One region of the Nocardia sp. NPDC056100 genome, then DNA from elsewhere that is predicted to be linked to it. Evidence: riboswitches for the same ligand, from Rfam matches in the RefSeq annotation. Region 1 holds a riboswitch; each other region holds the start of a gene.

What was found. Region 1 has a riboswitch for S-adenosylmethionine ahead of ACFC0O_RS26465 (aminotransferase class V-fold PLP-dependent enzyme). Riboswitches for the same ligand answer to the same signal wherever they lie in the genome.
Region 2: linked by a shared signal. The riboswitch ahead of ACFC0O_RS22625 (rhodanese-like domain-containing protein) and the one ahead of ACFC0O_RS26465 (aminotransferase class V-fold PLP-dependent enzyme) in region 1 are both predicted to bind S-adenosylmethionine.
Region 3: linked by a shared signal. The riboswitch ahead of ACFC0O_RS25680 (amino acid ABC transporter permease) and the one ahead of ACFC0O_RS26465 (aminotransferase class V-fold PLP-dependent enzyme) in region 1 are both predicted to bind S-adenosylmethionine.
Region 4: linked by a shared signal. The riboswitch ahead of ACFC0O_RS29650 (bifunctional o-acetylhomoserine/o-acetylserine sulfhydrylase) and the one ahead of ACFC0O_RS26465 (aminotransferase class V-fold PLP-dependent enzyme) in region 1 are both predicted to bind S-adenosylmethionine.

Annotation. Positions count from the first base shown of each region.
Region 1 covers NZ_JBHJVY010000003.1:941,207-948,362, reverse strand. Annotated here, with positions in the region: gene dacB (D-alanyl-D-alanine carboxypeptidase/D-alanyl-D-alanine-endopeptidase) at 1-588, opposite strand, end outside; gene ppa (inorganic diphosphatase) at 743-1,234, shown strand; gene ACFC0O_RS26495 (crotonase/enoyl-CoA hydratase family protein) at 1,329-2,150, opposite strand; gene ACFC0O_RS26490 (2-oxo-4-hydroxy-4-carboxy-5-ureidoimidazoline decarboxylase) at 2,302-2,616, shown strand; gene ACFC0O_RS26485 (YbaK/EbsC family protein) at 2,656-3,129, shown strand; gene ACFC0O_RS26480 (flavin reductase family protein) at 3,275-3,739, shown strand; gene ACFC0O_RS26475 (LysE family translocator) at 3,741-4,379, opposite strand; gene ACFC0O_RS26470 (biliverdin-producing heme oxygenase) at 4,491-5,156, opposite strand; SAM riboswitch class IV at 5,349-5,462, shown strand; gene ACFC0O_RS26465 (aminotransferase class V-fold PLP-dependent enzyme) at 5,516-6,829, shown strand; gene ACFC0O_RS26460 (hypothetical protein) at 6,826-7,014, opposite strand; gene ACFC0O_RS26455 (DUF2752 domain-containing protein) at 7,068-7,156, opposite strand, start outside.
Region 2 covers NZ_JBHJVY010000003.1:85,818-92,973, reverse strand. Annotated here, with positions in the region: gene ACFC0O_RS22640 (amidohydrolase family protein) at 1-364, opposite strand, end outside; gene ACFC0O_RS22635 (FAD-dependent oxidoreductase) at 455-1,843, opposite strand; gene ACFC0O_RS22630 (hypothetical protein) at 2,133-2,570, shown strand; SAM riboswitch class IV at 2,631-2,746, shown strand; gene ACFC0O_RS22625 (rhodanese-like domain-containing protein) at 2,763-3,185, shown strand; gene ACFC0O_RS22620 (O-succinylhomoserine sulfhydrylase) at 3,182-4,396, shown strand; gene ACFC0O_RS22615 (type 1 glutamine amidotransferase family protein) at 4,496-5,134, shown strand; gene ACFC0O_RS22610 (MarR family winged helix-turn-helix transcriptional regulator) at 5,131-5,577, shown strand; gene ACFC0O_RS22605 (HAD-IIA family hydrolase) at 5,590-6,348, opposite strand; gene fgd (glucose-6-phosphate dehydrogenase (coenzyme-F420)) at 6,512-7,156, shown strand, end outside.
Region 3 covers NZ_JBHJVY010000003.1:760,040-767,195, forward strand. Annotated here, with positions in the region: gene ACFC0O_RS25660 (hypothetical protein) at 1-284, shown strand, start outside; gene ACFC0O_RS25665 (hypothetical protein) at 418-1,125, shown strand; gene ACFC0O_RS25670 (hypothetical protein) at 1,289-1,990, shown strand; gene ACFC0O_RS25675 (flavin reductase family protein) at 2,154-2,705, shown strand; SAM riboswitch class I at 2,813-2,904, shown strand; gene ACFC0O_RS25680 (amino acid ABC transporter permease) at 2,915-3,796, shown strand; gene ACFC0O_RS25685 (amino acid ABC transporter ATP-binding protein) at 3,793-4,557, shown strand; gene ACFC0O_RS25690 (transporter substrate-binding domain-containing protein) at 4,585-5,565, shown strand; gene ACFC0O_RS25695 (LLM class flavin-dependent oxidoreductase) at 5,570-6,640, shown strand; gene ACFC0O_RS25700 (ABC transporter substrate-binding protein) at 6,673-7,156, shown strand, end outside.
Region 4 covers NZ_JBHJVY010000003.1:1,727,465-1,734,620, reverse strand. Annotated here, with positions in the region: gene ACFC0O_RS29665 (NADP-dependent isocitrate dehydrogenase) at 1-16, opposite strand, end outside; gene ACFC0O_RS29660 (MFS transporter) at 324-1,817, opposite strand; gene ACFC0O_RS29655 (helix-turn-helix domain-containing protein) at 1,955-2,674, shown strand; SAM riboswitch class IV at 2,687-2,797, shown strand; gene ACFC0O_RS29650 (bifunctional o-acetylhomoserine/o-acetylserine sulfhydrylase) at 2,893-4,242, shown strand; gene ACFC0O_RS29645 (homoserine O-acetyltransferase) at 4,239-5,393, shown strand; gene ACFC0O_RS29640 (hypothetical protein) at 5,583-5,744, shown strand; gene ACFC0O_RS29635 (DUF3017 domain-containing protein) at 5,820-6,065, opposite strand; gene ACFC0O_RS29630 (hypothetical protein) at 6,162-7,013, opposite strand; gene ACFC0O_RS29625 (tRNA (cytidine(34)-2'-O)-methyltransferase) at 7,122-7,156, shown strand, end outside.

The sequences.
Region 1 (7,156 bases):
CACCACGATCGTGTCCGGCTTCTGCCCGGACGACTTGATCTGCGCCACCAGATCCGAGAGCTTCGGCCCATTCGGGTAGTAGCCCTTGCCATCCGGCTGCGCGGTCAGCGTCGGATCGCCGCCGCCGACCAGCACCAGCTCATTGGCGGCCGCGCCCGTCACCACCTGCGTGGTCACCCGATGGTCCAGCGGCAGCGCCAGCAGTGCGGCGGCCGTGGTCAGCACCTTGGCGGTGGAGGCGGGAATCATCGGCTTGCCGGGATCGGTCGTCCACAGCACCTTGCCGCTGTCCGCGTCGGAGACCGAGGCCGCGAAAATCCCCAGATCCGGATTGCCGACCACGGGTGCGAGCGCGGCGGCCAAACCGTTCGCGCTCGGCGCCGGTGCGTCCGCCGGAGCGGGCGCCACCTGCGGTAACGGCTGCACCGGCGATGGCGGGTCCGCGATCGTCAAGCCCCCGTGCCGGAATTCCTCCGTCCACGGTTTCAGCGTCAACACCACACCCGTGGCGATGCCGAGCACCACCACCAAGACCGATGCCACCAGGATCCAGGTCTTCCGACGCCGCTTGGCTTCCAGCCCACCGATGTTCTGCTTGTTCCGAGCCACCTGCCGCCGTCTCCCTGATACCCGTCCCTGCCGAACCCACGCATCCGCGCATCACACTATCCTCGTTGCGCAGTCGTTCCCCCGAACGAGCTGGCGAGTCGGCAGCCATACCCGCACCGAAGAAGGAGATGACGTGGAGTTCGACGTCACCATCGAGATCCCCCGGGGTCAGCGCAACAAGTACGAGGTAGACCATGAGACCGGCCGGGTGCGGCTGGACCGCTACCTGTACACGCCGATGATGTACCCGGCCGACTACGGCTACATCGAGAACACCCTCGGCGGCGACGGCGATCCGCTGGATTGCATGGTGCTGCTGCCCGAGCCCGTGTTCCCGGGTGTGCTGGTCGAGGCCCGTCCGGTCGGCGTGCTCATCATGAGCGATGAGGCCGGCACCGACGAGAAGCTGGTCGCGGTCCCGAACAAGGACAAGCGCTGGGATCACATCCAGGACGTCGAGGACATCCCGGAGTTCCAGCGCAAGGAGATCGCGCACTTCTTCGAGCGCTACAAGGACCTGGAGCCCGGCAAGTGGGTCAAGGTCGAGGGCTGGGACAACCGCGCCAAGGCCGAAACCCTGGTCACCGAGGCGTACGCGCGCCTGAAGGAGCAGGGCGGCCACTGATCTCGGTGCCGAATCATGCGGTGGGCGGTGCGGTTTCCGTGCCGCCCACCGTCATGCGCGGCGGGACTTCCCTCTCGTTCAGCTACGAAAGTTGTTATTTGCCTTCGAACTTCGGGGCGCGCTTCTCGAAGACGGCCTGAATCGCCTCGGTGAGATCGTGCGAGGGCAGGAACGCGGAGTTCCACGCCGAGACGTAGCGCAGTCCGTCGGCGACCTTGCCCGCCTTGGGCTGATCCAGCACATCCTTGATGCCCTGCACCACCAGCGGCGGGTTCTCGGCGATCTCGCGAGCCAGCGCGTACGCCGCGTCCAGCACCGCTTCCTGATCGGCGAACACGTCGTTGATCAGACCGATCTTCTCCGCCCGGGCCGCGTCGATATCCTTGCCGGTGTAGGCGAGTTCGCGCAGATGCCCCTCACCGATGATTCCGGGCAGCCGGTGCAGCGATCCGATATCCGCGACGATGGCGACCTTCGCCTCGCGCAGACTGAACTTGGCCTCCGCGCTGGCGAGCCGGATATCGGCCGCCGCGATCAGATCCAGTCCGCCGCCGATGCACCAGCCCGAGACGGCCGCGATGACCGGCTTGCGGCAGTCCGCCACCGCGGTGACCGAGGCCTGCATCTCGCGCACGTGGCGCAGGAAGTCGGTGCGCGGTCCCGCGAGCGCCTTATCGGCGAGCAGCGGCCCGAACAGCGGGCTCATGGCGGGCAGGTCCAGCCCGTAGGAGAAATGCTTACCCGACCCGGTGAGCACGACGGCCCGTACTTCCGGATCCGCGTCGAGCTCGCGGAAGATGAGCGGCAGTTCACGCCAGAAGTCCGGGCCCATGGCATTGCCTTTGCCGGGACCGGTCAGGGTGACGGTCGCGATGTGGTCCTTGCTTTCGACCTCGAAAGCCTTCCAGTCGGTCATCGGTCCAGCGTATCGGGGGTGCGGAGGGTCCGGGCGGGCGGTGTAAATCCTGTGCTAAATCTGCTGTCCCGCACTGGTTTCCGGGGGCTCGCGGACGGGACGATTAGCAGGGTCCGCAAGCCACACTCCGGGCTGGGAGTTTCCCGTGTTGATGCATCATGGAATCGGCCTCGACCGCTTCAATTCCTGTTCCCGCCAGCGCGCCGTACACGCCCTGTACGAATGCTGCAGCTGTGTCAGCTGGGCCGAGAAGATCGCCGACGGCCGCCCCTACCCCGGCTACGACGCTTTGCACACCGCCGTCGCGACGGGACTGCGCGCGCTCTCCGCGGCCGAATTGGAGCACGCCTTCGATTCGTGTGCGCGCGAAACGATTTCGGAGCACAGCGTCGCCGAGCTCCAGCGCGTCACGCGAGCACGCATCGAGCGAATGCTCGGCCCGGAAGAGGGCTATCCCGAATACTGATCCCCCGCACATCCACCGCAATCGCTCTACTCTGGTGCCATGCGCAGGTCCCTGCCACCGGTCGCTTCCAAAGTTTCCGACACACTGATTGCTCGCGGTCATCACGGGGTCATCCTCACCCAGCCGCAACCCACCCACACCGCGGCCGAGGCCGCCCAGGCGCTCGGCGTGGAGCTCGGCGCGATCACCAAATCGCTGCTGTTCCTGCTCGACGACGATCCGGTGCTGCTGCTGGTGTCCGGCGCGCACACGGTCGATCTGGATCGCACCGGGGAACGCCTGGAGGGCACGCTGACCCGGGCCCCGGCGGCCATGGTGCAGCAGGTGACGGGTCAGCCGGTGGGCGGGGTCGCCCCGGTCGGGCATCCGATCAACCTGCCCACGTACATCGATACCGCGCTCGCGCGGCATTCGGAATTGTGGGCGGCGGGCGGGCATCCGAACACGGTATTCCGCACCACTTTTGGTGAGCTGGTTCGGATAACCGCTGGTCTGGCGATTGACGTCGATTGAGTGCCGGCGAATTTCCGCACCGGATGGAATATCCGGCGGGCCGTGGACGTAGGTTCGGAAGGTGACCGATTCTCCGACGCCTGGCGCCGAGCTCCATGTGCCCGACGACCTGAGCGGCATCACCGCCCAGCAGTATCGCGCCGCCATGCGCCACTATCCGGCCGGCGTCACCATCGTCACGCTGAAATCTCCGGACGGGCCGGTCGGTTTCACCGCGACCTCGTTCGCCTCGCTGTCCGCGCAGCCGCCGCTCATCTCGTTCAATATCGCCGAGACCTCGTCCAGTATCGCGGCCATGTCGCAGGCCGAATCGGTGGTGGTGCACTTCCTGGGTGAGCATCAGAAGCATCTGGCGCAGCGGTTCAGTCGCAGCGCCGAGGAGCGATTCACCGACCGGTCGCTATGGACCACCCTCGAATCCGGCGAACCGGTATTGCACGGCACCCCGATCTGGGTGCGCGCGACCGTGCACCAGCTGATTCCGATCGGCGATCACACCCTGGTGATCGGCCTGGTCACGCGGGTGCACGACAACACCGAGGACGCGCCCGCCGTCGGCCCGCTGGTCTACTACAACGGCGTCTACCACCGCGCCGAGATCGCCGACTGACTCACGCCGCCGCCGAGGCGACGGTTCCGATCCCCAGCGCCGCCAGAATTCCGGCGCTCGCCTGCTCCAGCCGATCCCGCACCTTCGGCTTGCGCAGCAGTTCCACCGCGCGCGAGGCCGCCACCGCCAGCAGCACCATTTCGATTGCGGCGATGGATGATTCGATCGCGCCCAGGGTGAGCGTATTCGCGAATGTCACATGGGTGAGGAACTGCGGCAGCACCGCGAGATAGAAAAGCCCGACCTTCGGGTTGAAAATACAGGACAGCAACCCCGCGGCGAATGCGGAGCGAATCGATGACGCCCGTTCCCGCGACCCCCGCGCGGCCAACTCCGACTCCGCGTCCGCGAGCCCCTTACGATGCGCCATGAGCGCCCGAATCCCCAAGTACAACAGGTAGATTCCGCCGATCACCTTCAGGCTGCGATAGGCCGTGGCCGACTGCTCCAGCAGCGCCGCCACCCCCGCCGCGACCACCACCGCCCAGACGATCCCGCCGAACGCCGATCCGGCCGCCGCCGCGATCCCCGGACGCGGCCCGGCCATCGAAAAACGCAGCACCAGAAAGGTATCCGGGCCGGGGGTCAGGGCCAGCAGCACGCACAGCCCGAGAAAGCTCAGCAGCAGGGGAATACTCACCCGTCCATGGCAACCCACCACGGGCCACGGCGCAAGTGTTTTCACCACGCATGAGAAAGCCGCCGACGTTCCGGAGGAGAAACGTGCGGCGGCCCTCGGAGCGGCAGAGATTCAGTTCCGCGCGCTGAATTCCGCGCCCAGTTCGCGGAACACATCGGTGTTCATCGTGAACGCGAGGCGGGCCTCATCGAGCACGCGCTCGACATCGGCGCCCTCGATGGGCAGTCCGTCCAGGTTCTCCCGGTACTCGCGCTTGAACGCGGCCGGATTCGAGATGTCGTCGAAGACGTAGAAGCGCACGCCGTCACCCTTCTTGGGCAGGTTCCACAGCTTCTCGGCGGTACCGCGAATGACCTGGCCGCCGGACAGATCACCCAGGTAGCGGGTGTAGTGATGCACCACGTAGCCGGCGGACCATTCGGTCGCGCACTCCTCGATGCGGGCGGCGTAGGCGGCGGTCGAGGGCAGCGGGGTCAGCTCATCGCGCCAGTTCGCGCCGCCGAGGTAGGCCAGATCGGCTTCCAGGGCGGCCAGGCGGGCCAGCCCCGGCTGTACGAACGGTCCCGCGACCGGATCGGAAGCCAGTGCGGCGGAATGCTTTTCGAGTGCCTCGTAGACGAACCAGAGCTGCGAGGTGTAGCGGTAGAAGGCTTCCACACCGAGCTCACCGGTGAGCAGATCGCGCATGAAGGTGGAGTGCTCGGCCTCGGCGTGCTGCTGTTCGGTCGCGCTGCGGATGAGCGTCGAGAACGGCGCGGCGGTGCTGGTGTCCAACATGGTCGAGCTCCTCGTTCGGTCGAAAATCTACGTCTCGGGGCGCCCACCTTTGGATACCCTAACTTCCTCTCCGACCATACGCTTCAGCAACGATCTCGCGATTCGACCTTTTCGGCCCTCCCGATCCAACTTTCGGATGATTTTCGCGGCGGGGTTGACAAGAACCGCGATCTTCTGCAAGCTCTTCAACCAGGTCATGAGTACCAGCGTCAAGCCCTGGCTAGCTGGTCGGCAACCCTCCTCCGCGGTGGGGTGCTCCAGGTGACGACCGGGCCGCCGCCCGACCGGGCGCGGCAAGCGCGGACTCTCGATCATTCATTTCTTTTGATCGCGTGTCCCTTGCCCGATGGGATTTCGTGATGACTGCTTTCGCCGACCAGACCTGTGCCGCCCTCGCCACCGTTTCCGGTTGTGAGCTCCAGGTACCGCTCGTGCAGGGTGGAACGATTCGCTACGCCAACTTCGACTATGCCGCCAGCGCACCGGCTTTGGCGCAGGTCACCGCCCGCGTACAGGATCTGCTGCCGTTCTACGCCAGCGTGCACCGGGGCGCGGGTTACGCCTCGCGCGTCTCCACCGACTGCTACGAATCCGCTCGCGGTTCGGTCGCCCGCTTCCTCAACGCGGCCGACGATCAGGTCGTGGTCTTCACCCGCAACACCACCGATTCGCTGAACCTGCTGGCCTCCTGCGTACCCGGTGACACCGTGGTGCTCGATTCCGAACACCACGCCAATTTCCTGCCGTGGACCCGCAACGGCCGCCGCGTGGTGCCGATCGCGGACACCATCGAGGAGACCATTCAGCGCGTGGTCGCCGAACTGTGCACCAAACCCGCTGCGCTGCTTGCCATTACCGGTGCGTCCAATGTGACCGGGGAACTGCTCCCGCTGGAGCGCCTGGCCTGGATCGCGCACCAGTGCGGCACCCGCGTGCTGGTGGACGCCGCCCAACTGGCCCCGCACCGCCGCATCGACCTGGCGACCAGCGGTATCGACTACCTGGCCTTCTCCGGCCACAAGGCGTACGCCCCGTTCGGCGCGGGCGTCCTGGTCGGCCGCCGCGACTGGCTCGACGCCGCCGAGCCGTACCTCGCGGGTGGCGGCGCTGTCCGCTCGGTCAGCGCCGACAGCGTGGAGTGGGCCCCCGCCCCGCAGCGCCACGAGGCCGGTTCCCCCAATGTGCTGGGCGTGGCCGCCCTCGCCGCCGCCTGTGACGCACTGGCCGAAATCGACGAGACCACCCTGCTCGAGCATGAGCAGTACCTCACCCACCGCCTGCGCTACGGCCTGAAAACCGTTCCGGGCGTGAACTTCCTGCGCATCTGGCGGGACAGCACCGATGCCGTCGGCATCGTCGCCTTCACCGTCGACGGATTCGAACCCGGGCAGGTCGCGGCCTACCTTTCGGCCGAACACGGCATCGGCGTCCGCGACGGCCGCTTCTGCGCTCACCCCCTGCTGTCCCGCCTCGGCGTCGACGCCGCCGTGCGGGCCAGCATCGGCCTCGGCACCACCGCCGCCGATGTGGACCGCCTCGTCAATGCCATCGCCGCCCTGGTCGAGAACGGTCCCGCCTGGGATTACGCCAAGACCGAAGGCCACTGGAACCCCACCCCGGAGACCCGCCCCTTCGGCAGCTCGGCCGACGGCGCGGCTCCCTGCGCGATCTAGAACACCAGGTAGCGCCGGGCGAGTTCTTCCACGAAGGGGTCGTCGTCGGCGACGGCCTCGAGGATATCGAGATCGTCCTGCACCGAAACCTGGCGTCCGTCTTCCTGATCCGGATCCGGCGGCCCGTCCTCATCGAGCTGCCGGATCAGTTTCGCGCGCACGCGCTCCTTCAGCGAATCACTCATAGCCAGAGCATGCCCGGTTTGCCCGAGGTAATTCGGCCAGGCACGCCGACCGATCACACCGGCGCGAGCCAGCTCCCCCACGGCGTATTGCGGACAACCGTATATAGGACAAGGAAAGCCAGCGTCACCCACAGGGCCACCC
Region 2 (7,156 bases), 860 kb from region 1:
ATCCGGCGAGCTCGTAGGCCCGCAGTGCGAGCATGGTGAGCCCGACGATATCGCCGCCCGCGCGCTTGAAATTGAACCGGACCGCGCGCACGCCCGCGCGGTTGAGTTCCAGGATCTCGGCGTCGGTGGCGTCCTCGTTCAGATTGACGACGCCGACCCAGCCCGCACCCAATTCGGCGAGGGCTGCCCGGAGATAGCTGGTATCGGTGCCCTGGAACGACCCGCTGACCACCGCGCCGCCGTCGATATCGAAGCGCTGCATGCGGCGTCGATAATCGGCGACGGTGTACGGGTCGGGCAGGTAGCCCTCGTTCTCGGCCAGCGGGAACCGCGGGTCGAAGATGTGGAGATGGGCATCGAACACGTGATCAGCATGCCTCACAACGGTGACAAGTGCGGAAAACCTTGTCCACCTGTCGGATTGGGCCAGGTCAGTCGAGGGGAACCAGGTTGATCAGGAAACCTTGTCCGGTTCGCTGGCGCGCAGCATGTCCTCGCGCTCGACGACCTTGACCCGCTCGCGCCCTTCGGGCTCGCCGAGGGCGCGCTCGTGCGCGTCCAGGCGGTACCAACCGGCCCAGGTGGTGAAGGGGACGCCCTTGTCCTCCAGGAACTTGGTGACGGCATCGAGTTCCGGTTCGGCGGCCGCGGTGAAGTTCGCGGCGTCGTCGAGCAGGCAGGCGATGGTCTCGTTGGCGTCACCCTTGGTGTGGCCGATGAGGCCGACGGGTCCGCGCTTGATCCAGCCGGTGACGTAGGTCTGCGGCATGAAGCGAGCCGCACCGTCGGCGTTCTCGTCGATGAGCACGCGCCCGGCTTCGTTGGGCACGGTGCCCGCCTGATCGTCGAACGGCAGGGCGGGGATGTTCTGCGACAGGTAGCCGACCGCGCGGTAGATGGCGGTGACGTCCCAATCCTTGAATTCGCCGGTGCCCTTGACGTTTCCGGTGCCGTCGAGCGCGGTGCGCTCGGTGCGCAGGCCGACGACCTTGCCGTCCGCGCCGAGGATCTCGGCCGGGTTCTCGAAGAAGTGCAGGAAGAGCTTGTGCGGGCGGTTGCCGACGTCGCGGATGGCCCACTGCTCGAGGGTGTTGCAGATCATGTCGACCTGCTTGGAGTGCCGGCGTGCGGCCTCGGAGCCCTCGTCGTAATCGATGTCCTCGGGATCGACGATGACCTCGATGGTCGGCGAGTGGTCCAGTTCGCGTAGCTCGAGCGGGGTGAACTTGGCCTGCGCCGGGCCGCGGCGTCCGAAGACGTGCACTTCCAGGGCCTTGTTCTGCTTGAGGCCCTCGTACACGTTCGGCGGGATCTCGGTCGGCAGCAGTTCGTCGCCGGTCTTGGCGAGCACGCGCGCCACGTCCAGGGCCACGTTGCCGACGCCCAGGACCGCGACCTTCTCGGCCTCCAGGGGCCATTCGCGCGGCACATCCGGGTGGCCGTCGTACCAGGACACGAAGTCCGCGGCACCGTAGGAGCCGTCGAGTTCGATGCCCGGGACCTCGAGCGCGCGGTCGGCGTTCGCGCCGGTGGAGAAGATCACCGCGTCGTAGAAGCGCTGCAGATCCTCGAGGTTGATGTCGACGCCGTAGTCGATATTGCCGAGCAGGCGGACCTGCGGCTTGTCGAGCACCTTGTGCAGGGCGGTGATGATGCCCTTGATGCGCGGGTGGTCGGGGGCCACGCCGTAGCGGATCAGGCCGAACGGCGCGGGCATCCGCTCGTACAGGTCGATGCTCACGTCGGCGTCGGATTTCATCAACGCGTCCGCCGCGTAGATTCCGGCCGGGCCGGCGCCCACGATCGCTATACGAAGCGGGCGGGTCGCTGCTTGTTCGGTCATTCTTGGCGCACCCTTTGGTTGAACTATCTTGCCGTCAAGTCTCAGCCGTCTTTCTTAGCTTAGGCTAAGTTGACGCCCTCGCTCCGGGGTGCCCTTCATTGGAATCCCCGAAGCTGCAGCGTTGCTGCGTGGTCCTGCTATTTCCGTTTTCGTCCGGAAATTCTGCTGATTCTATCGGTGGGCGGAAGCCCCCGCCCGCGCCGGTGCCGCGCGACTGTGCGGACGTCCAGCAGCCCGGAATGCCGGTGTCGCGACCGATGCCACCGCCGTGACCGGGCATGATCGAGTCATGGAACAAGGCGACGACCAGCAGATACCGATCGATCAGAGCAGTGCGCGCAGTCTGCTGCCGTTCCTGGTGGCGGCGGGCGTGCTGGTGCTGGTCATCATCGGAATCGTGGTGGCCGCCCTGGTTTCACCGGTTGAGAAGAATGTCACAGATTCGGACCGGCTCGACCTGGCCTCGCGCAAGTTCCTCCAATCCCGCAGCGCCACCGGCACACTGGACCCCCGCGTGGTCTGCGACGGATTCAGCGAGGAGCGCTCCCCGCTTGCCCCCGCCAAGGCGGGTGACGGCACCGCCTTCGACTTCGTGAAACTCACCGATCCGGCGGTGTCCGGCGATAAGGCCACCGCCCAGGTCACCTTCGATACGGCCGGGAAGGAATCAACCTCCACCTGGCACTTCACCCGTTCCGGCAGTCTGTGGCTGGTCTGCGATTCCTGATCCGCCGCGACACCCCGCACGGTTTGACAGGTAGCCCATTTTTCGGTCAATCTCATCCCAGGTCATGAGTACCAGCGCCAAGCCCCGGCTGGCTGGTCGGCAACCCTCCTCCGCGGCGGGGTGCTCCGGGTGACGACCTGGCCGCGCATCGGGCAACGGTGCGGCAAGTGCGGATTCACAGGAGGTCGACAAGTGAGCTACGCGGGCGATATCACGCCGAAGCAGGCGTGGGAGCTGTTGCGGGACAATCCGGATGCGGTGCTGGTAGATGTGCGCACCGAAGCCGAATGGCGTTTCGTCGGTGTCCCCGATACCAATGGCATCGGGCGGCCGACCGCGCTGATCGAATGGGTGGACACCAGCGGTACCCCCAATTCGCGCTTCACGGACCAACTTCAGCAGGCTCTGCGTGAGCGCGCCGCGGATTCGGAAGCGCCGGTGATCTTCATCTGTCGCTCCGGCCAGCGCTCCATCGGCGCGGCCACCGCCGCCACGGCGATCGGCATCTCCCCTTCTTTCAATGTCCTCGAGGGTTTCGAAGGCGCGCTGGACGCGCAGGGTCACCGCGGCAGCGAAGGCTGGCGCGCCGATGGGCTTCCGTGGAGGCAGTCATGATCACCGGTGGTTCGTTCGAGCGGCCGCTACCCGAGGGCGTCGGCCCGGCCACGCTGGGTGTGCGCGGTGGTACGCGCCGTTCCGGCTATGACGAGACCTCCGAGGCGCTGTTCCTGAACTCGGGTTTCGTCTACGAGAGCGCCGAGGCCGCCGAGGCCGCGTTCACCGGCGAGATCGAGCACTTCGTGTACTCGCGCTACGGCAATCCGACGGTCGCCATGTTCGAAGAGCGTCTGCGCCTGCTGGACGGCGCGGAGGCGTGCTTCGCCACCGCGAGCGGTATGTCCGCGGTGTTCACCGCGCTGGGCGCGCTGCTCGCCGCGGGTGATCGCCTGGTGGCCGCGCGCAGCCTGTTCGGCTCGTGTTTCGTGGTGGCCAATGAGATCCTGCCGCGCTGGGGCGTGGAGACCGTGTTCGTCGACGGTGAGGATCTGGCGCAGTGGGAAGAGGCGCTGTCGGTGCCGACCCAGGCCGTCTTCTTCGAAACCCCTTCCAACCCAATGCAATCGCTGGTCGATGTGCGCGCGGTCTGCGATCTCGCGCATAAGGCGGGCGCGAAGGTGGTGCTGGACAACGTCTTCGCCACCCCGCTGCTGCAGCGCGGTTTCGATCTCGGCGCTGATGTGCTGGTCTACTCCGGCACCAAGCACATCGACGGTCAGGGCCGGGTGCTCGGCGGCGCGATTCTCGGGTCGAAGGAGTACATCGACGGCCCGGTGAAAACCCTTATGCGCCATACCGGTCCGGCGCTGAGCCCGTTCAACGCGTGGACGCTGCTCAAGGGTCTGGAGACCATGCCGCTGCGGGTGCGCCAGTCCACCGAGTCGGCGCTGCGCATCGCCGAGTTCCTGGAACAGCATCCGGCCGTGGCCTGGGTGAAGTACCCGTTCCTGAAGTCGCATCCGCAGTACGAACTGGCCCGGAGCCAGATGTCCGGCGGCGGCACCGTGGTGACCTTCGAATTGAAGGCGCAGCCCGAAGCGGCCAAGAAGCGCGCGTTCGAGGTGCTCAACGGTCTGCGCATCATCGATATCTCCAACAACCTCGGTGATTCCAAGACGCTGATCACGCATCCGGCGACCACGACGCATCGCGCCATGGGCCCGGAAGGCCGTGCGGCCATCGGTCTTTCCGATGGCGTGCTGCGGATTTCGATCGGGCTCGAGGATGTCGAGGATCTGTTGAACGATCTCGGTCGCGCACTGGGCTGACCGTAAAGCTCGAAGGGCCGGAACCGTCATGGTTCCGGCCCTTCGTCGTTTCGGGACGAAGTGTTGACAGCATGCTGTCAAACATGACAGGATACTGTCATGACGAAAACAGTTCACCTGGCCGTGTACGACACCTTCTCCGATTGGGAGCCCGGGTTCGCCACCGCGCATATCAACCGCCCGCTGTGGCATCGCGAGCCCGGCGAGTGGCAGGTCCGAACCGTCGGGGCCACAAAGGATTCCGTCGTCTCCATGGGCGGTATGCGGGTCACGCCGGATCTCACCCTCGATGAACTCTCGCCCGCCGACAGCGCCATGCTGATCCTGCCGGGCTCGGCCACCTGGGAGAGCGGTGAGCTGAACGCCTTCGCCGAGAAGGCGCGCGCATTCCTCGCCGCCGGTGTCCCGGTCGCCGCCATCTGTGGTGCGACCTTCGGCCTGGCGAGCGCGGGTCTGCTGGATGGCCGCAAGCACACCAGCAATGCGGCGGAATACCTTGCCATGAGCGGATATTCGGGTGGTGAGGGCTTCGTCTACGAGCCCGCGGTGACCGACGGTGATCTCATCACCGCCAGTGGCACCCTGCCGGTCGATTTCGCCCGCGCCATCCTGGGCCGCCTGAATATCTTCGAACCGCACATCCTCGAGGCGTGGTACCTGCTCTACGGCAAGAATGATCCGGCGGGCTTCTTCACGCTCGCCGAATACGAGGAGAGCCGCGCCGCGGCGACGGCATGACCCGCACCGAGCAGGAACTCTTCAGTACGGCGGCGATCACGTCTTTCAAGCTGAACGGCCAATTCCTCGCCATCGCAGAGGAATTGGCCAATCCGGCCGGGCTCACCGCGGCCTGGTGGCAGGTGCTGGGCGCGGTGCTGCACGAACCGCTGCCGGTTGCGGGCATCGCCCGCGAGATGGGCATCACCAGGCAGAGCGTGCAGCGCATCGCGGATCTGCTGGTGGAGAAGGGTTTTGCCGAATACCGCCCGAATCCGCAGCACAAACGCGCCAAGCTGGTGGCCGGTACCGAGGAGGGTCGTGCAGCGGTGCGGCGGATCAACCCGCAGCACGCCGAGTGGGCCGCGCGGCTCGTGGCCGAGTTGGGCATGGAGCGCTTCACCCGGATCGTGGATTCGCTCACGGACCTGTCGGCCGCGCTCGAAGCCATCGAATCCGAGTAACTGCTGCGTCTTTCAGACCTCGAACGGGGACTTGGTCTTGCCGACCAGTTCCGCGACCGAGTGCAGTACTGCGGTCGGCCGGTACGGGTACTGCTCGACGGTGGCCTGGGTGGAGATGCCGGTGGTCACCAGAATGGTGCGCATACCGGCCTCCAGACCGGAGATGACATCGGTGTCCATCCGGTCGCCGATCATGACGGTGGATTGTGAATGTGCGCCGATCCGCCGCAGCGCGGACCGCATCATGAGCGGGTTCGGCTTGCCCACGTAGTACGGCTCCTTGCCGGTGGCGCGGGTGATGAGCGCCGCGACCGAACCGGTGGCGGGCAGGATGCCCTCGCGCGAGGGTCCGGTGGGGTCCGGATTGGTGGCGATGAATCGCGCGCCCGCCGAGATCAGGCGGATCGCGGTGGTGATCGCCTCGAACGAATACGTGCGGGTCTCGCCGAGCACGACATAGTCCGGATCGCTGTCCGTCAGGACGTATCCGATTTCGTGCAGCGCCGTGGTGAGCCCGGATTCGCCTACGACATAGGCGGTTCCGTTCGGCCGCTGCTCCTTGAGGAAGGTGGCGGTGGCCAGCGCGGAGGTCCAGATCGATTCGACCGGGATATCGAGTCCGGTGTGCCGGAGCCGGGCCTGCAGATCGCGCGCGGTGTAGATGGAATTGTTGGTCAGCACGAGAAACGGGATGTTGTTATCGCGCAGTTCGGCCAGGAACTGGTCGGCTCCGGGCACCATGTGGTTCTCGTGTACGAGAACCCCGTCCATGTCAGTGAGGTAGGACAGGATCGGTTCTTCGGAAGAGGTCACGGGCCAATTGTCCGCTATCCCCGTTGTGTCGGGTGGGTGCGACCCCCGCCACATCGCTGACTAGGGTGCGAAGGGAGCCGTAAACCGGGAATCCGAACGGCGGCGCGGGAGGTTGGCCCGCATGACCAAGCGCACAAGGCGAAGGAGTGGCGCGGTGACAGACCTCAAACTCGGATACAAGGCGTCGGCTGAGCAGTTCGGTCCGCGAGAGCTGGTGGAGATCGCGGTCGCGGCCGAACAGCACGGCCTGGACAGCGCGACGGTGAGCGATCATTTCCAGCCGTGGCGGCACAATGGCGGGCACGCCCCGTTCTCGCTGGCGTGGATGGCCGCGACCGGTGAGCGCACCGAGCGGATTCTGCTCGGCACCTCGGTGCTGACCCCGACCTTCCGCTACAACCCGGCCGTGATCGCGCAGGCGTTCGCCACCATGGGCTGCCTGTACCCGAATCGCGTGATGCTGGGTGTCGGCTCGGGCGAGGCGCTCAATGAGATCGCCACCGGATACAAGGGCGAATGGCCGGAGTTCAAGGAGCGTTTCGCGCGCCTGCGCGAATCGGTGGATCTGATGCGCGCGCTGTGGACCGGCGATCGCGTCGATTTCGAAGGCGAGTACTACAGCACCGTCGGCGCGTCCATCTACGACGTGCCCAAGGGCGGCATCCCGGTGTACATCGCGGCGGGTGGTCCGCTGGTGGCCAGGTACGCGGGCCGTGCGGGTGATGGTTTCATCTGCACCTCGGGCAAGGGTATGGACCTGTACACC
Region 3 (7,156 bases), 180 kb from region 1:
GCACCATCAGTGCCGGCGCCACCATCGGCACCGCGGTCGGCGGTATCGCGGGCGCGGCCATCGGCTGCGTCATCGGCGGTGCGGTGAGCGCCACCCTGACCGGTGCGCTGACCGCCATGTTCGGTGCGCTCCCGGCCGGAATCGTCGGCTGCATCGCGGGTGTGGCGGCGATCGGCTTCCTGGGCACCCTGCTCGGGCAGCTCTTCATTACCGCACCGGTCGCGATTCTCGCGGCGGCGCAGTACTTCACCACGATCAATCAGCCTTTCGTGGCGCCGAAGTAGTTTTCGGGGCGGATTTCGAGGGTGCCCGGGACATGTTCATGTTCCGGGCACCCTCGAGTCATGTTGTGTTCTCGTATCAACGATTCGATCTCTTGGTTCCCCCTGCGGATCGCCTGATGAGGAAAACGAACACATGCTTTCGAAGAAATTCGCCGCAACCGCGGCGCTGCTGATCGCTGCCCTGGGCGTCAGTGCGGGCACCGCCGGTGCGGCTCCCGAAGCCGCTGATGCGGGCGTCATCAACTACACCTCCACCAATAGCGAGACCAATACGGTCATTCGCACCGACTCCGGTTCGATGGTCGTCGAGGACGGTGTCTTCAAGATCAAGGCCGCCAACGGCACCACCGTCGCCGGCACCGAGCTCAACTTCCGGGTCGACGACTACGTCTTCCCGATCGCCGCGGAGATCAAGGATCACACCGCGACCCTGACCCCGGAGTTCGTGGCGGACAAGGCTGTTTACAAGCCGGTCAACCTGCCCTACGAGAATCAGGCCCCGTTCAAGTCGGACTACGACCGTGAGCAGGCCGCCTGGAAGCGTATGACGGACACCATCTCCATGGGCGCCACCATCGCCACCCTGGTCGGTGGCATCGGCGGCGCGGCCGTCGGCTGCGTCATCGGCGGCGTGGCGGGCGCGACCCTCGGTGGTGCGCTCTCGGCCATGTTCGGCGCGCTGCCCGCGGGCATCGTCGGCTGCATCGCCGGTATGAGCGTCATCGGCTTCCTGGGCACCCTGGCGGGCCAGCTGCTCGTTACCGCTCCGGTCGCGATCATCGCCGCGTTCAACTACTTCACCACCATCAACCAGCCGTCGCTGCAGGCGCCGGCGAAGTAGTTTCCACGGTTTCACAGTTCCGCGGCACGGCCCCCGCTCACACAATTCGAGCGGGGGCCGTTGCTGTCAATACTTCGAATCATCAGGGTTGCAAGACTCCCGCCCGGCCCTGTCTTGCTCGATGCTTGCCGACGCACTGCACGAGAGATGAGGGAAGCAGTACATGAAGATGAGTAAATTCGCTGCTGTCGCCGTTTTGGTGACGGCAGCTCTGGGCGTGTCCGCGGGCACGGTCAATGCCGCTCCTGAATCGGATTCGGCCGCAATCAATTTCACGGCCACCAATTCCCAGACGAATACGGTCATTCACACCGATGCGGGTTCGCTGGTGGTCGAGGACGGTGTGTTCAAGATCAAGGCCGCCAATGGCGCCACGGTCGCGGGTTCGGAACTGAGTTTCCGGGTGGACGATTTCGTCTTCCCGATCGCGGCCGAGATCAAGGATCGCACCGCGACCCTGACCCCGGAGTTCGAGGTCGACAAGGCTGTCTACCAGCCGGTCGCGCTGCCCTATGAGAACCAGGCTCCGTGGAAGACCGACTACGACCGTGAGCAGGCGGCCTGGAACCGCCTGAAGGACACCGTCGCGATGGGCGCCACCATCGGCACCCTGGTCGGTGGCATCGGCGGCGCGGCCGTCGGCTGCCTCATCGGCGGCGCCACCCTGGCCACCGTGACCGGTGCGCTGACTGCCATGTTCGGCGCCCTGGGCGGCGCGGTGTTCGGCTGCATCGTCGGCATGAGCGTCATCGGGTTCCTCGGCACCCTGGCGGGCCAGCTGTTCGTGACCGCCCCGGTCGCGATTCTGGCTGCCGCGCAGTACTTCACCACCATCAACCAGCCCTCGGTGCAGCCCGCCAAGTAGTCCGGACGCATCCGTTCCGCCGATGGTCCCGGTCGGAATGGATGGCACCGCGAGGATGGACGAACCCGCTCGGTCGAACGACCGAGCGGGTTCGTCGTATTTCCTTGCGATCTCCGTGAATCCAATGCTGTCCGGAGTGCGCCCGCGGTGGTGCACTGGGGTGATGGGTGAGCTGACCTCGATTCGCGGCGATGCGGCCGCACTCACGACGGTGGATGGGGCGGATCTGCGAAAGACCTTCGCGCACTTCCCCAGTGGAGTGGTGGCGGTCTGCGCGCGGATCGGCGGGGTGCCGCACGGCATGGTGGTGAGCACCTTCGTGCCGGTATCGCTGGATCCGCCGCTGGTATCGCTGTGCGTGCAGTACTCCTCGGAGACCTGGCCGCGGCTGGAGAAGGCGTCGCTGCTGGGGCTGAGCCTGCTCGGCACCGAGCAGCAGGCCGCGGCGCGCAGTCTGAGTTCGCGCAGCGGTGACCGGTTCCGGGATGTGGAGCTGCGCAGCGGGCACGGCAATGCCGCGTTCATCGCGGGCGCCAGCGCCTGGCTGGAAGCCTCTGTGCACGAACAGGTTCCGGCGGGCGATCACGCGGTGGTGCTCTTGCGGGTGCACCGGCTGACCGCGCATCCCGATACCGAGCCGCTGGTGTTCCACCGCAGCGGATTCCGTTCGCTGCACGACGGCGCGCCGCCGGGACTGACCGAGGCCGCCAGCTGACCGGCCGGGACGGCGTGCGGCGGAGCCGCCGAGAGATACTGCCGCGCCATTGAATTCACGTTGATCCGGACCGGAGACAGTCGCCGCACCGGCTCGTAACGTCATCCTCACCATCCAGAGCGACCGAGAGACCTGGCTCGTAGAAGTCGCAGCAACCCCCCGAATCGGGTGCGGGTGCTACCGCCGGGACCGATGGAGGACAGATCCACATGAGTACCCTTGCCGCGCCGCCCGATTCCCGGGAGGAGGACGCACATCATGACGACGGCGCGCTGACCGTCGCACCCACCCGCCATCCCTGGCGCTGGGTCGTCGGCGGCATCGCGCTGCTGCTGGTCGCGCAGTTCGCGCACGGCCTGGCCGTGAATCCGGGCTGGGACTGGTCCACGTTCGCGCAGTACATCACGGCCGCCTCGGTGCTCTCGGCACTGAAGGTGACCATCGAGCTGACGTTCTGGGGCACCCTGCTCGGCTTCTTCATCGGCGTCTGGCTCGCGATCGGGCGGCTGTCGAAAAATCCGGTGCTGCAAGCCATTTCGTGGGCCTACATCTGGTTGTTCCGGTCCATTCCGCTGATCGTGCAATTGCTGTTCTGGTTCAATATCGCGTACCTGTACAAGACGCTGTCGCTGGGCGTGCCGTTCGGACCGGCGTTCTACACCTTCGATGTGAATGGCGTGATCAGCGGATTCACCGCCGCCGTCATCGGTTTGGCATTGCATCAGGCCGCGTATTCGGCGGAAATCATTCGCGCCGGCATCATTTCGGTGGATCAGGGCCAGTGGGAGGCGGCCAGATCGCTCGGATTGCCCTGGCGCAGGCAGTTCTTCGGGGTGATCGCGCCGCAGGCCATGCGCGGGATTCTGCCCAATGCGGCCAATGAGGTGATCAGCCTGTTCAAGGGCACCTCGATCGTCTCGACGATGGCGATCGCGGAGCTGTTCTACCAGGTGCAGGTGATCTTCGGCCGCAATGGCCGGGTGGTGCCGCTGCTCATGGTGGCGACGGTCTGGTACATCGTGCTCACCTCGATCCTGAACGTCGCGCAGTACTACATCGAACGCCACTTCGCGAAGGGGAGCGAGCGATGAGCGAGTACGCCGTCGAATTGCGCGGCATCCGAAAGTCTTTCGGCGATCTCGAGGTGCTCGGCGGGGTGGATCTGGCGGTGCGCGCGGGTGAGGTGACCGTGATCCTCGGTGCGTCCGGCTCCGGGAAGTCGACCCTGCTGCGCACCATCAATCACCTGGAGAAGGTGGATGCCGGAACCGTCCGGGTGGGCGGTGAGCTGGTCGGCTACCGCCGCAAGGGTAATCGGCTGCACGAACTGCCCGAGCGCGAGATCCTGCGGCAGCGTTCGCGTATCGGTTTCGTCTTCCAGAACTTCAATCTCTTCCCGCACAAGACGGTTCGGGACAATGTGGCCTTCGCGCTGATCGGCGCGCAACGGCGGCCCAAGGCCGAGGCTCGCTCCGAGGCGCTGCGGTGGCTGGAGCGAGTCGGCCTGGCGGACAAGGCCGATGAGTATCCGCGCCGCCTGTCCGGTGGTCAGCAGCAGCGGGTGGCCATCGCCCGTGCGCTGGCGCTGCGCCCGCAGGTGCTGCTCTTCGACGAGCCCACCTCGGCGCTGGATCCGCAGCTGGTCGGCGAGGTGCTCGATGTCATCCGGGATCTGGCGCGGTCGGGTTCCACGCTGGTGATCGTCACGCACGAACTGGGTTTCGCCCGCGAGGTGGCCGACACCGTCGTACTGCTGGACGCCGGGCGAATAGTCGAGCAGGGCCCGCCCGCCCAGGTCTTCGACGAGCCCGCGCACGAGCGCACCAAAGCTTTTCTCTCGCATGCGCTCTGACGCATTGCCTTTCAGTGAAGGATTGTCATGTCTTTGTCGAGTCGTCGCAGACGGATAAGCACCGCGCTCGCGGTCGCGATCCTGGGCCTGTTCGTCGGCGCGTGCGGTAACGGCGACGGCGGCGCGGACAGCACCCGCACCGTGAACGGCCTGACCTACGATCTGACCCCGCAGCAGTCCGGCCGCGTGCACGCGGACAAGGTGGATTCCATTGCCGCGCAGGTGCCCAAGGCGATCCGGGATCGCGGCACGCTGATCGTGACCGGTTCGGCGGCGTCCGCGCCGCCGCTGCGCTTCCTGGCCAATGACGATCGCACCACGGTCGGCTCCGAAGTGGATTTCGCCAATCTCTTCGCCGACATCCTCGGCTTGAAAGTCGATCTGCGCACGGCGGATTGGGCGCAGAACTCGGTCAAGGTGGATTCCGGTGAGGTGGACGCCTTCATCTCCAATGTGACCGTCACCGAGGAGCGCAAGGAGAAGTTCGACTTCGCCACCTACCGCCTGGACAATCTCGCGCTGGAGGTTCCCAAGGACGCGGCCTGGACCTTCACCGATCGAAAGTCGGTGGCGGGCAAGCGGATCGGCGTCGGCTCCGGCACCAATCAGGAGCAGATCCTGGTGCAGTGGAACGAGGCGAATATCGCCGAGGGCCTGCCCAAGATCGATATCGCCTACTTCCAGCAGATCACCGACTACTACCTGGGCCTGTCCTCGGGCCGCCTGGACGGCTACCTGGGTCCGAACCCGTCGGCGCAGTACCACGCCGTCACCGCCGGTCAGACCAAGGTGATCGGCACCCTCTCCGGTGCGGGCGATGCCCTGCAGGCCGAGATCGGCGTGCTCGTCAAGAAGGACAACGGCCTGATCGTGCCGATCCACGAGGCCATCCAGTACGCCATCGATCACGGCCTCTACCAGAAGGTGATCGACCGCTGGGGTCTGAAGAACGAGACCGTGACGGCCTCCCGGATCAACCCGCCCGGCCTGCCGAAGAAGAAGGGCTGAGCACGTGAAATTCCTTCTCCTGACCCTGATCACGCACACTCCGGACCCGGTCACCGGCATCCAGGAGTCTCCCCGGCAGCGGTTGCGGCGGGTGATCGACAGCGCGCGCCTGGCCGAGGATCTCGGCTATGACGGTTTCGCGGTGGGGGAGCGGCACGAGGATCCGTTCATCTCGGCCGCGCCGCCGGTGGTGCTCAGCCATATCGCCGCCGTCACGAATCGGATCGCGCTGTTCACCGGTGTCACCACGCTCAGCCTGCTGGATCCGGTGCGCGCCTTCGAGGACTATTCGACCCTGGACAATCTCTCGGACGGCCGCCTGGAACTGATCATCGGCAAGGGCAATGGCGCGGCGCAGGCGCAGCTGTTCCACGTCACCACCGAGGATCAGTGGGAGCGCAATCGCGAAGGCTACGAACTGTTCCGGCAGCTGTGGGCCAGTGACAGCGTCACCTGGAGCGGTAAGTTCCGCCCGTCGCTGACCGAGGCGAAGGCGCTGCCGCGCCCGCTGCAACCGCGCCTGCGCATCTGGCACGGCAGCGCCACCAGCGAGGAATCTGCGGATTACGCTGCGCTGCACGGTGATCCGCTGTTCTCGGCGAATGTCACCTATCCGATCGAACCGTATGCGGCGCTGGTCCGGCACTACCGCGAACGCTGGGCGGCCTACGGGCACGATCCGGCGGAGGCGCTGGTGGGCGCGGGCACGGCCGGTTTCCTGGTCACCCGGGATTCGCAGGAGGCACTGGATCTCTACCGCCCGATCTTCGAGGCCCGTAAGGCCGCGGCCGCGAAGTTCAACGTGCCCATCGTGTTCGAGACCGTCGAGGATTTCGCCGCGCGCTCCTCGGCCCTGCTCGGCTCACCCGCGCAGGTGCTGGACAAACTGCACCGCTACCACGAGCAACTCGGTCACGAGGTGCTGCACCTGAGCGCCGACGCGGATGGCCGCACCGAGAAGCAGCACCGAGAAAGTCTCGAACTGTTCCAGGCGGAGGTGGCGCCCGAACTGCGCCACCGCATTCCGAGCCGTCCGCTCGGCGCCGATCGCTACCCCTCCGGAGATCCACAGTGAATTCATCCCCAGCCGTGCACACCGAGCCCGCCGTGGCCTCGCCGAGCCGATCGGCCGCGGCTCGCCTGCGGCGTCCGGTCGCGCTCGCCGGTGTCCTGGCCGCCGCGCTATCCCTGGCGGCGTGCGGCGGCGACGACGGTGCGGCCGCGTCCGGTCCGGCGCAGCCGGGCGGCACCCTGCGCTACGGTCTCTCGACGGCCCCGACCTGCTCGGATCCCGCACAGTCGGCGACCAATCAGACGCTGTACGTGACCCGGCAGATCGTGGATTCGCTCACCGATCAGGATCCGGCCACCGGTCAGATCCGGCCGTGGCTGGCGGACAGCTGGTTCGTGAGCCAGGACGCGCGCAGCTTCACCTTCCATCTGAAGGAGGGCGTCACCTTCAGCGACGGCACCCCGCTCACCGCGGATACCGTGCGCAAGAACTTCGATTCGATCGTCGCGCTGGGTGGGGTGAAGGCCCCGCAGGCCGCCAGCTTCCTGGCCGGGTACACCGGCAGCACGGCGGTGGACC
Region 4 (7,156 bases), 790 kb from region 1:
CCTTAATCTTGGACATTGGACTTCGTGTCCTCCTAGGAAGGTGGTGCTCCCATTGCACGGCCAGGTGAGCACGCTTGTGAGCGGGAACCCCGGCTGTTCAACAAACAACGTATATGCCCGGCGTTTTCCTCGGGACCTCTGGTACCAGGTCCGCGCGGTGCGCGCCAAACAAGACGAGCGTACTGCTGGTGCCGACCTCACCGCGCGGGCAGCCCCCGCTGTGCGGGACCCCATCCGAGTTACTCACAGGTAGCAATGGCGTGATCCAGGGCACGAAACACCCCCGCCGCGCATAGCTCGACGGGGGTGCGAATTCGTGCGGATCAGACTCCGACGTGCACGTGCTCGGAACCTTCGAGCAGATTCTCCGGCTTATCCCGAATCATGAACGCGATGATCGGAATGGTCAGCAGGAAGAAGCCCGCGCCCGCGTAGAACGCGATGTCGTAACCGTGGATCGAGGCGCGCGCCACCACATTGTCGATGGTCGGGTGATTGCGGGCATACCGTTCGGTCGCCTGCACCGACAGCGTCATCAACAGCGCGGTGCCGATGGAACCGCCGACCTGCTGCGCCGCGTTCAGCAGCGCCGAGGCCACACCGGAATCCTTGTCATCGACCTGATGCAGGGCGGTGGTCTGCATGGCCACGAACAATCCACCCATACCGAGCGCGATCAACAGGATCGCGGGCAGCACATGCGTGGCATAGCTGTCGCCGAGCTCGAGCTGCGCGAGGTACAGCAGTCCGGCGGTGCCGAACAGCGCACCGACCAGCATCACCGGCCGCGGTCCGAGCTTCGGCAGCACGGCGCTGGCGATACCGGCCGAGATGACGATGCCGAGCGGGAAGGGCAGGAACGCCGCACCCGCCTTGAGCGCGGAGTACCCGAGGGTGATCTGCAGGTAGAAGCTCAGGTTCAGGAACATGGCGAACATGGCGATCGGGGTGATGAGCGCGACCAGGAACGATCCGCCGCGATTGATCTCACCCGGAATACGAAGCGGCAGCAGCGGATTCGCGGTACGCCGCTCGATGGCGACGAATGCGATCAGCAGCGCCACGCCCACACCCAGCAGCGACAGGGTGCTGGCCGCGCCCCAGCCGTCATCGGCCGCGCGGCTGAAACCGTAGACCACCGAGACCAGGCCGAGCGTCGCGGTGATCGCGCCGGGCAGGTCGTACCCGCCGGTGCGCGGGGCCGGGACGTCCTTGATGACGAACGCGATGGCGCCGGCGAACGCCAGCAGCGCGATGGGGGTGTTCACCAGCAGGCACCAGCGCCAGCTGGCGTATTCGGTGAGCGCACCGCCGACGATCAGGCCGATGGCCGCGCCACCCGCCGACACGCCCGCGAACACGCCGAACGCGCGCGCACGCTCCTTGGCTTCGGTGAAGGTCACCGACACCAGCGACAGCGCCGCCGGGGCCAGCAGCGCGCCGAACGCGCCCTGCAAACCGCGTCCCGCGAACAGCTCCGCGGTGTTCTGCGCCAGACCGGCCAGCGCGGAAGCCGCGGCGAAGCCGATCAGGCCGATCAGGAAGATGCGGCGGCGGCCGAGGTAATCCGCGAGCCGGCCGCCGAGCAGCAGCAGGCCGCCGAAGATCAGGGTGTACGCGGTGAGCACCCACTGCCGGTTGCCATCGCTGATGCCCAGGTCCTGCTGGGCGAAGGGCAGGGAGATGGTGACGATGGTCGCGTCCAGCACCACCATCAGCTGGGCCATGGCGATCACGCCCAGCGCCAGCCAGCGCTTGGAAGCGCCTGCCTGACTTGATGTTTCGTTGGGCGCGTCGATCGCGGTCCCAGTGGTCATGCCGTCTCCTCGGGAGTGGTTCGAACAGCTCGCTCCATCGTGGCACCGCCCGACATTTGGCGTCAAGAGAAAAGTGTCGCAATCAGACAGTTGACCGTTAACGTCACAATCACACCGGACGGCTATACAATGAGGGCATGGCCGAGTCGTCGACGATCGCTGATTCCCCGCAGCAGCAGCACACCCTGGAGCGGCATCGCCCGGGCCTGCGCGAGCGCAAGAAGCAGCAGACCCGGACGCGGATCATCGATGTGGCACTGCGGCTCTGCGATACGCAGGGATTCGACGCGACCACCGTGGAACAGATCGCCGATGAGGCCGATGTCTCACCGCGCACCATCAACCGCTACTTCGACAGCAAAGAGGCGATCGTCATCGCCCCGGTCGAGGACATGGGCAAGGCCCTGGCCGAGCAACTGCGCGCGCAGCCGATCACCGGCAATGAACTGCAAGCCCTGCTCAACGCCTTCCGGGCCACCGTCGAGCAGGTCATCGAGGGCGACAATCCCGCGCCCTTCCGCTGGTTCCAGCAGATGCAGCGCATCTCACTGAGCAATGCCACCGTCCGCGCCGAGAGCCTGGCCGCCGCCGACACCAAAACCCTGTCCATGACCACGGTGCTGGCCGAACGCCTGCGCCTGGACCCCAATTCCATGCCGGTGCGGCTCATTTCGACCACCTGGCACGGCATCGTGCGCGTGGGCATGGAATGCGAGTTCGACGCGGACTCGAATTTCCCGGACTGCTCCACCCCCGCGTCGGCCCGCGACCTCATCACCAATGTGATGGCCGCCTACAACGAGTTCATTCGCAGCTGCGCCCTCCCCGTCGCCGAGGCTATTGCGCCGCCCCGTTAGAATCTGCGCCAAGGTCAAGAGCATCAGCGCCAAGCCCCGGCTCGCTGATCGGCAACCCTCCAGCAGCGGCGGGGTGCTCCGGGTGAAGACCAGGCGCTCGAAGGCCGAGCGCAAGCGCACTGTAGGAGGACCCGAGATGTGTTGTTGTCGAAGCCAATTCGCCTTCCGATAACGTCCGCCTCCGCCGATTCCGGCGACCTTTCCACCTGGAGCACGACATGAGTGACTCGACCGCGCCCTCCGCCTCCCCCGCGAACGGCGATACGGATCCCAGCAACTGGTCCTTCGAGACCAGGCAGGTCCATTCCGGCCAAGCCCCCGACGCCGCCACCGGCGCGCGCGCCCTGCCGATCTACCAGACCACCTCGTACGCGTTCCGCGATACCGATCACGCCGCCGCGCTGTTCGGGCTCGCCGAACCGGGCAATATCTACACCCGCATCATGAACCCCACCCAGGACGTGGTGGAGCAGCGCATCGCGGCGCTGGAGGGCGGTGTGGCGGCCCTGCTGCTGGCCTCCGGGCAGGCCGCGGAGACCTACGCGATCCTGAACCTCGCGCAGGCGGGCGATCACATCGTGTCCAGCCCGCACCTGTACGGCGGCACCTACAACCTCTTCCACTACTCGCTGCCCAAGCTGGGCATCGAGGTCAGTTTCGTGGACGATCCGGATGATCTGGCGCAGTGGGAAGCGGCCGTGCGGCCCAATACCAAGGCGTTCTACGGCGAGACCGTCGCGAATCCGAGCAGCTCGATCCTGGATATCCCGGGCATCGCGGGCGTCGCGCACGCCGCCGGTGTGCCGCTGATCGTGGACAACACGGTCGCCACGCCGTACCTGATCCAGCCGCTCGCGCACGGCGCGGACATCGTGGTGCATTCGGCGACCAAGTACCTGGGCGGGCACGGTTCAGCCGTCGCGGGCGTGATCGTGGACGGCGGCACCTTCGACTGGACCGTCACCGACGCCGACGGCAACTCGCGTTTCCCAGGCTTCACCACCGCCGATCCCAGCTACCACGGTGTGGTCTTCGCGGATCTGGGCGCACCGGCGTACGCGCTCAAGGCGCGCGTACAGCTGCTGCGCGATCTGGGTGCGGCCGTGGCGCCGTTCAACGCGTTCCTGATCGCCCAGGGCATCGAGACGCTGAGCCTGCGGGTGGAGCGGCACGTGTCCAACGCGCAGGCGGTCGCGGAGTTCCTGACGCAGCAGCCGGGCGTCGAGAAGGTGTACTACGCGGGGCTTTCCGACTCACCCTGGTTCGAGCGTGGCAAACAACTGGCACCCAAGGGCGTCGGCGCGATCGTGTCGTTCGAGCTGGCCGGCGGAATCGATGCGGGCAAGAAGTTCGTGGACGCTCTGGTGCTGCACAGCCATGTCGCTAACATCGGGGATGTGCGTTCGCTCGTGATCCACCCCGCCTCAACCACCCACTCCCAGCTGACGCCCGAGGAGCAGCTCGCTTCCGGCGTCACCCCAGGTCTGGTGCGGTTGGCCGTGGGCATCGAGGGAATCGACGACATTCTGGCGGATCTGCGCAACGGACTGACGGCGGCCGCGAGTTGACCGCCGATACGGATTCGAAGACCACCGTCCCGACCGCGGCGGCGCTACTACCGCCGCCGGACGGGACGCTCGCCAGCTTCTCCATCGGGGATGTCGCGCTGGAGACCGGGGCCGTCATTCCCGATGTGACGCTGGCCGTGCAACGCTGGGGCGAACTATCCCCGACCGCCGATAACGTGGTGCTCGTCGAGCACGCGCTCACCGGTGACTCGCATGTGGTCGGCCCGGCGGATGTGCATCACGACTCCGCCGGTTGGTGGGACGGGACCATCGGTCCCGGTAAGGCCGTCGACACCCGGGAATGGTGTGTCATCGCCATCAACGTGCTCGGCGGCTGTAAGGGCAGCACCGGCCCGTCCTCGCTGGCTCCGGACGGAAAGGCTTGGGGCGGAAGGTTTCCCGAGTACACCATTCGCGATCAGGTGACCGCGGAGGCGCAGTTCTTCGATCTGCTCGGCATCGACCGATTGGCCGCCGTGGTCGGCGGATCCATGGGCGGTATGCGGGTGCTGGAGTGGATGATCGGCTATCCGGAACGGGTCGGGGCGGCGCTGGTGCTCGCGGCCAGCGCCCGCGCCACCGCGGATCAGCTGGGGCAGCAGACCACGCAGATCGCCATCATCAAGTCCGATCCGGACTGGCAGGGCGGTAACTACTACGGCACCGGGCGCGCCCCGATGACCGGTATGGGTCTGGCCCGGCGCATGGCGCATCTGACCTACCGGGCCGAGGCCGAACTCGACCACCGTTTCGAGAACCATGCCCAGGGTGATGAAAACCCTTGGGAGGGTGGGCGTTACGCGGTGCAGAGTTATCTGGAGTACCAGTCGGACAAGCTCATCTCGCGCTTCGATCCGGCCACCTACGTCTATCTCACCGAGGCGCTGAACCGGTACGACGTTGGCCGCGGGCGCGGCGGCGTCGAGGCGGCGTTGCAGAGTACGCCGGTGCCGGTCGTGGTCGGCGGCGTGGATTCGGATCGGCTGTACCCGCTGCGCAATCAGCAGGAGCTGGCGGATCTGCTGCCGGGCTGTAAGGGCCTGGAGATCGTGCATTCGCGCGATGGGCACGACGGCTTCCTGACCGAAACCGAGGCGGTCAGCAAGCTCATGGCGGAGACCATGGAGCTGGCGCGCGCGGCGCGCGGCTGACGGTGTGACGCACGGGGCTGACGGGTCTTTACGGAATTCCCGCGGTGCAATGACCGCGGGTTCTCCCATGAGTCATACCTGTTTCGTCTGAATTATCTTGACGCACTGTCGGTTTCGCACCGATGACACCTCGGTAACCGACACGCCGATTTCGTGACTGAATCGGTGCGTCGTCGTAAGGTATGCAACATGACAGCAGCCTTCGATGACATGGATCTGCGCGATCTGGTCGCGTTGCTCTCCGACGAGGAACAGCACGAGTTACGTCCCGCCGTGCTGCGCGTATTACACCGTTTACCGGACCAGGAAATCCTGCGCCGCGAACTCGGCCGCCGCCTCACCCCCGCCTGACGCTCCTACGACGTTCCCCCGTACACCGCAATTCCCCGGAGCGTTCGCCGCTGCCGGGGAATCTTTCGTCGCGGCCTAGGTGACCCCGAGACTGTTGATCGTCGCCGCCAGCACGATGATCACACTCCCCATCACCGTCAGCCACGCCACATCGAACGGCTTACTCCGCACCGCCAACACCCCCACCCGCTCGGTAGGCAGCATCAACCGAAACCCCGCCGCCAGCAACGCCGCCCCCCCGAAGAAGAACGTCCCCCTACGCCACCGATCCCACGCCAGAAACACCACCGCCACCACCAGCACCGCCCCGATCACCACCATCGGCAGATGATCACGCACGGCCTGACCGAATCGGCTGCTGGGACCTGAGGGAGCGGCATGGGCTGGACTCACGGGGCGAGTCTAACGACCCCCGCGTTACCAGGTGGCAGCCTCCCGATCCCGGCGATCCCGCGCCCGGACTTCCGGCGGCACCAGGGTGTCCTCCGCACCGTTGAAACGCAGGAATTCCGCATCGAGGCAGTTGTCCCAGTCATCGGCACTGCGATGCTCCCAATCCCGGCCCCATTCGGTGTCCTCCATCCGGGCACGATGCACAATCCTTCCCCGCCAACGGAATTCGACCAGTGTCGAATCCGGAGGCTCATCGGCCAGCGGCTCCAGCCACGGCGGATCGATGGCAGCCAATCGATCGCCGAAATAGCAGGGTGTGGTCGGTGTGGTGAGACTCGATTCCGTTTGCGGTGAAGGCGGTCTGGTCAGCCCGGCGAGTGGACCGATCTTCATATCCGCGCGCTCATTGCCCGTCCGATAGCTGCCGGGCACGGCCAGCCGCCAGATGTCATCCGCATTCCGATGCCAGTCCTGGTCCGGTGCACACGGCGGCCGCGCAGCCGCCGAGCGCACCCTGACTTCGTCGAAACCGTAACGGCAGAGGCTACTTTCACCTTCGGGGTGGTTCCGCGAGATGACATCCTGGGAGCCGCCCTCGTTGTTCTGCCGCTGCCATACCGCGCGATACCGCTCGGTATTGAGCACCTGGAGAAAGTCCTCCATCCCGAGGCTCTTGCCGGACCCGTACTGAATATCGGCGTAGCTTCGATCCTCCGCCACCCGGAACCACACCGGGACCCAGTACGAACCGACATCACGGTGATCACCCCGGGCGAAGTCGATCAGCATCGCGGCAATCCACTCCGCCTCGGAGTGCTGAATACGGTGACCCGGATGCGCGTAGACGCGAACGAAGTCCGTGAAGATGTTCGACACGCCCACATCATGTCCGCGACCACGCGAACCAGGCGAGCCGTTTTCCCGCGCCGCGCCGGTGGCAGGCTGCGAACAGTGCGGTTGTCGGGCTCTGGGATGCTGGTGGGCGTGTTTCATTTGGTGTTCTTCGAGCCTCGTATCCC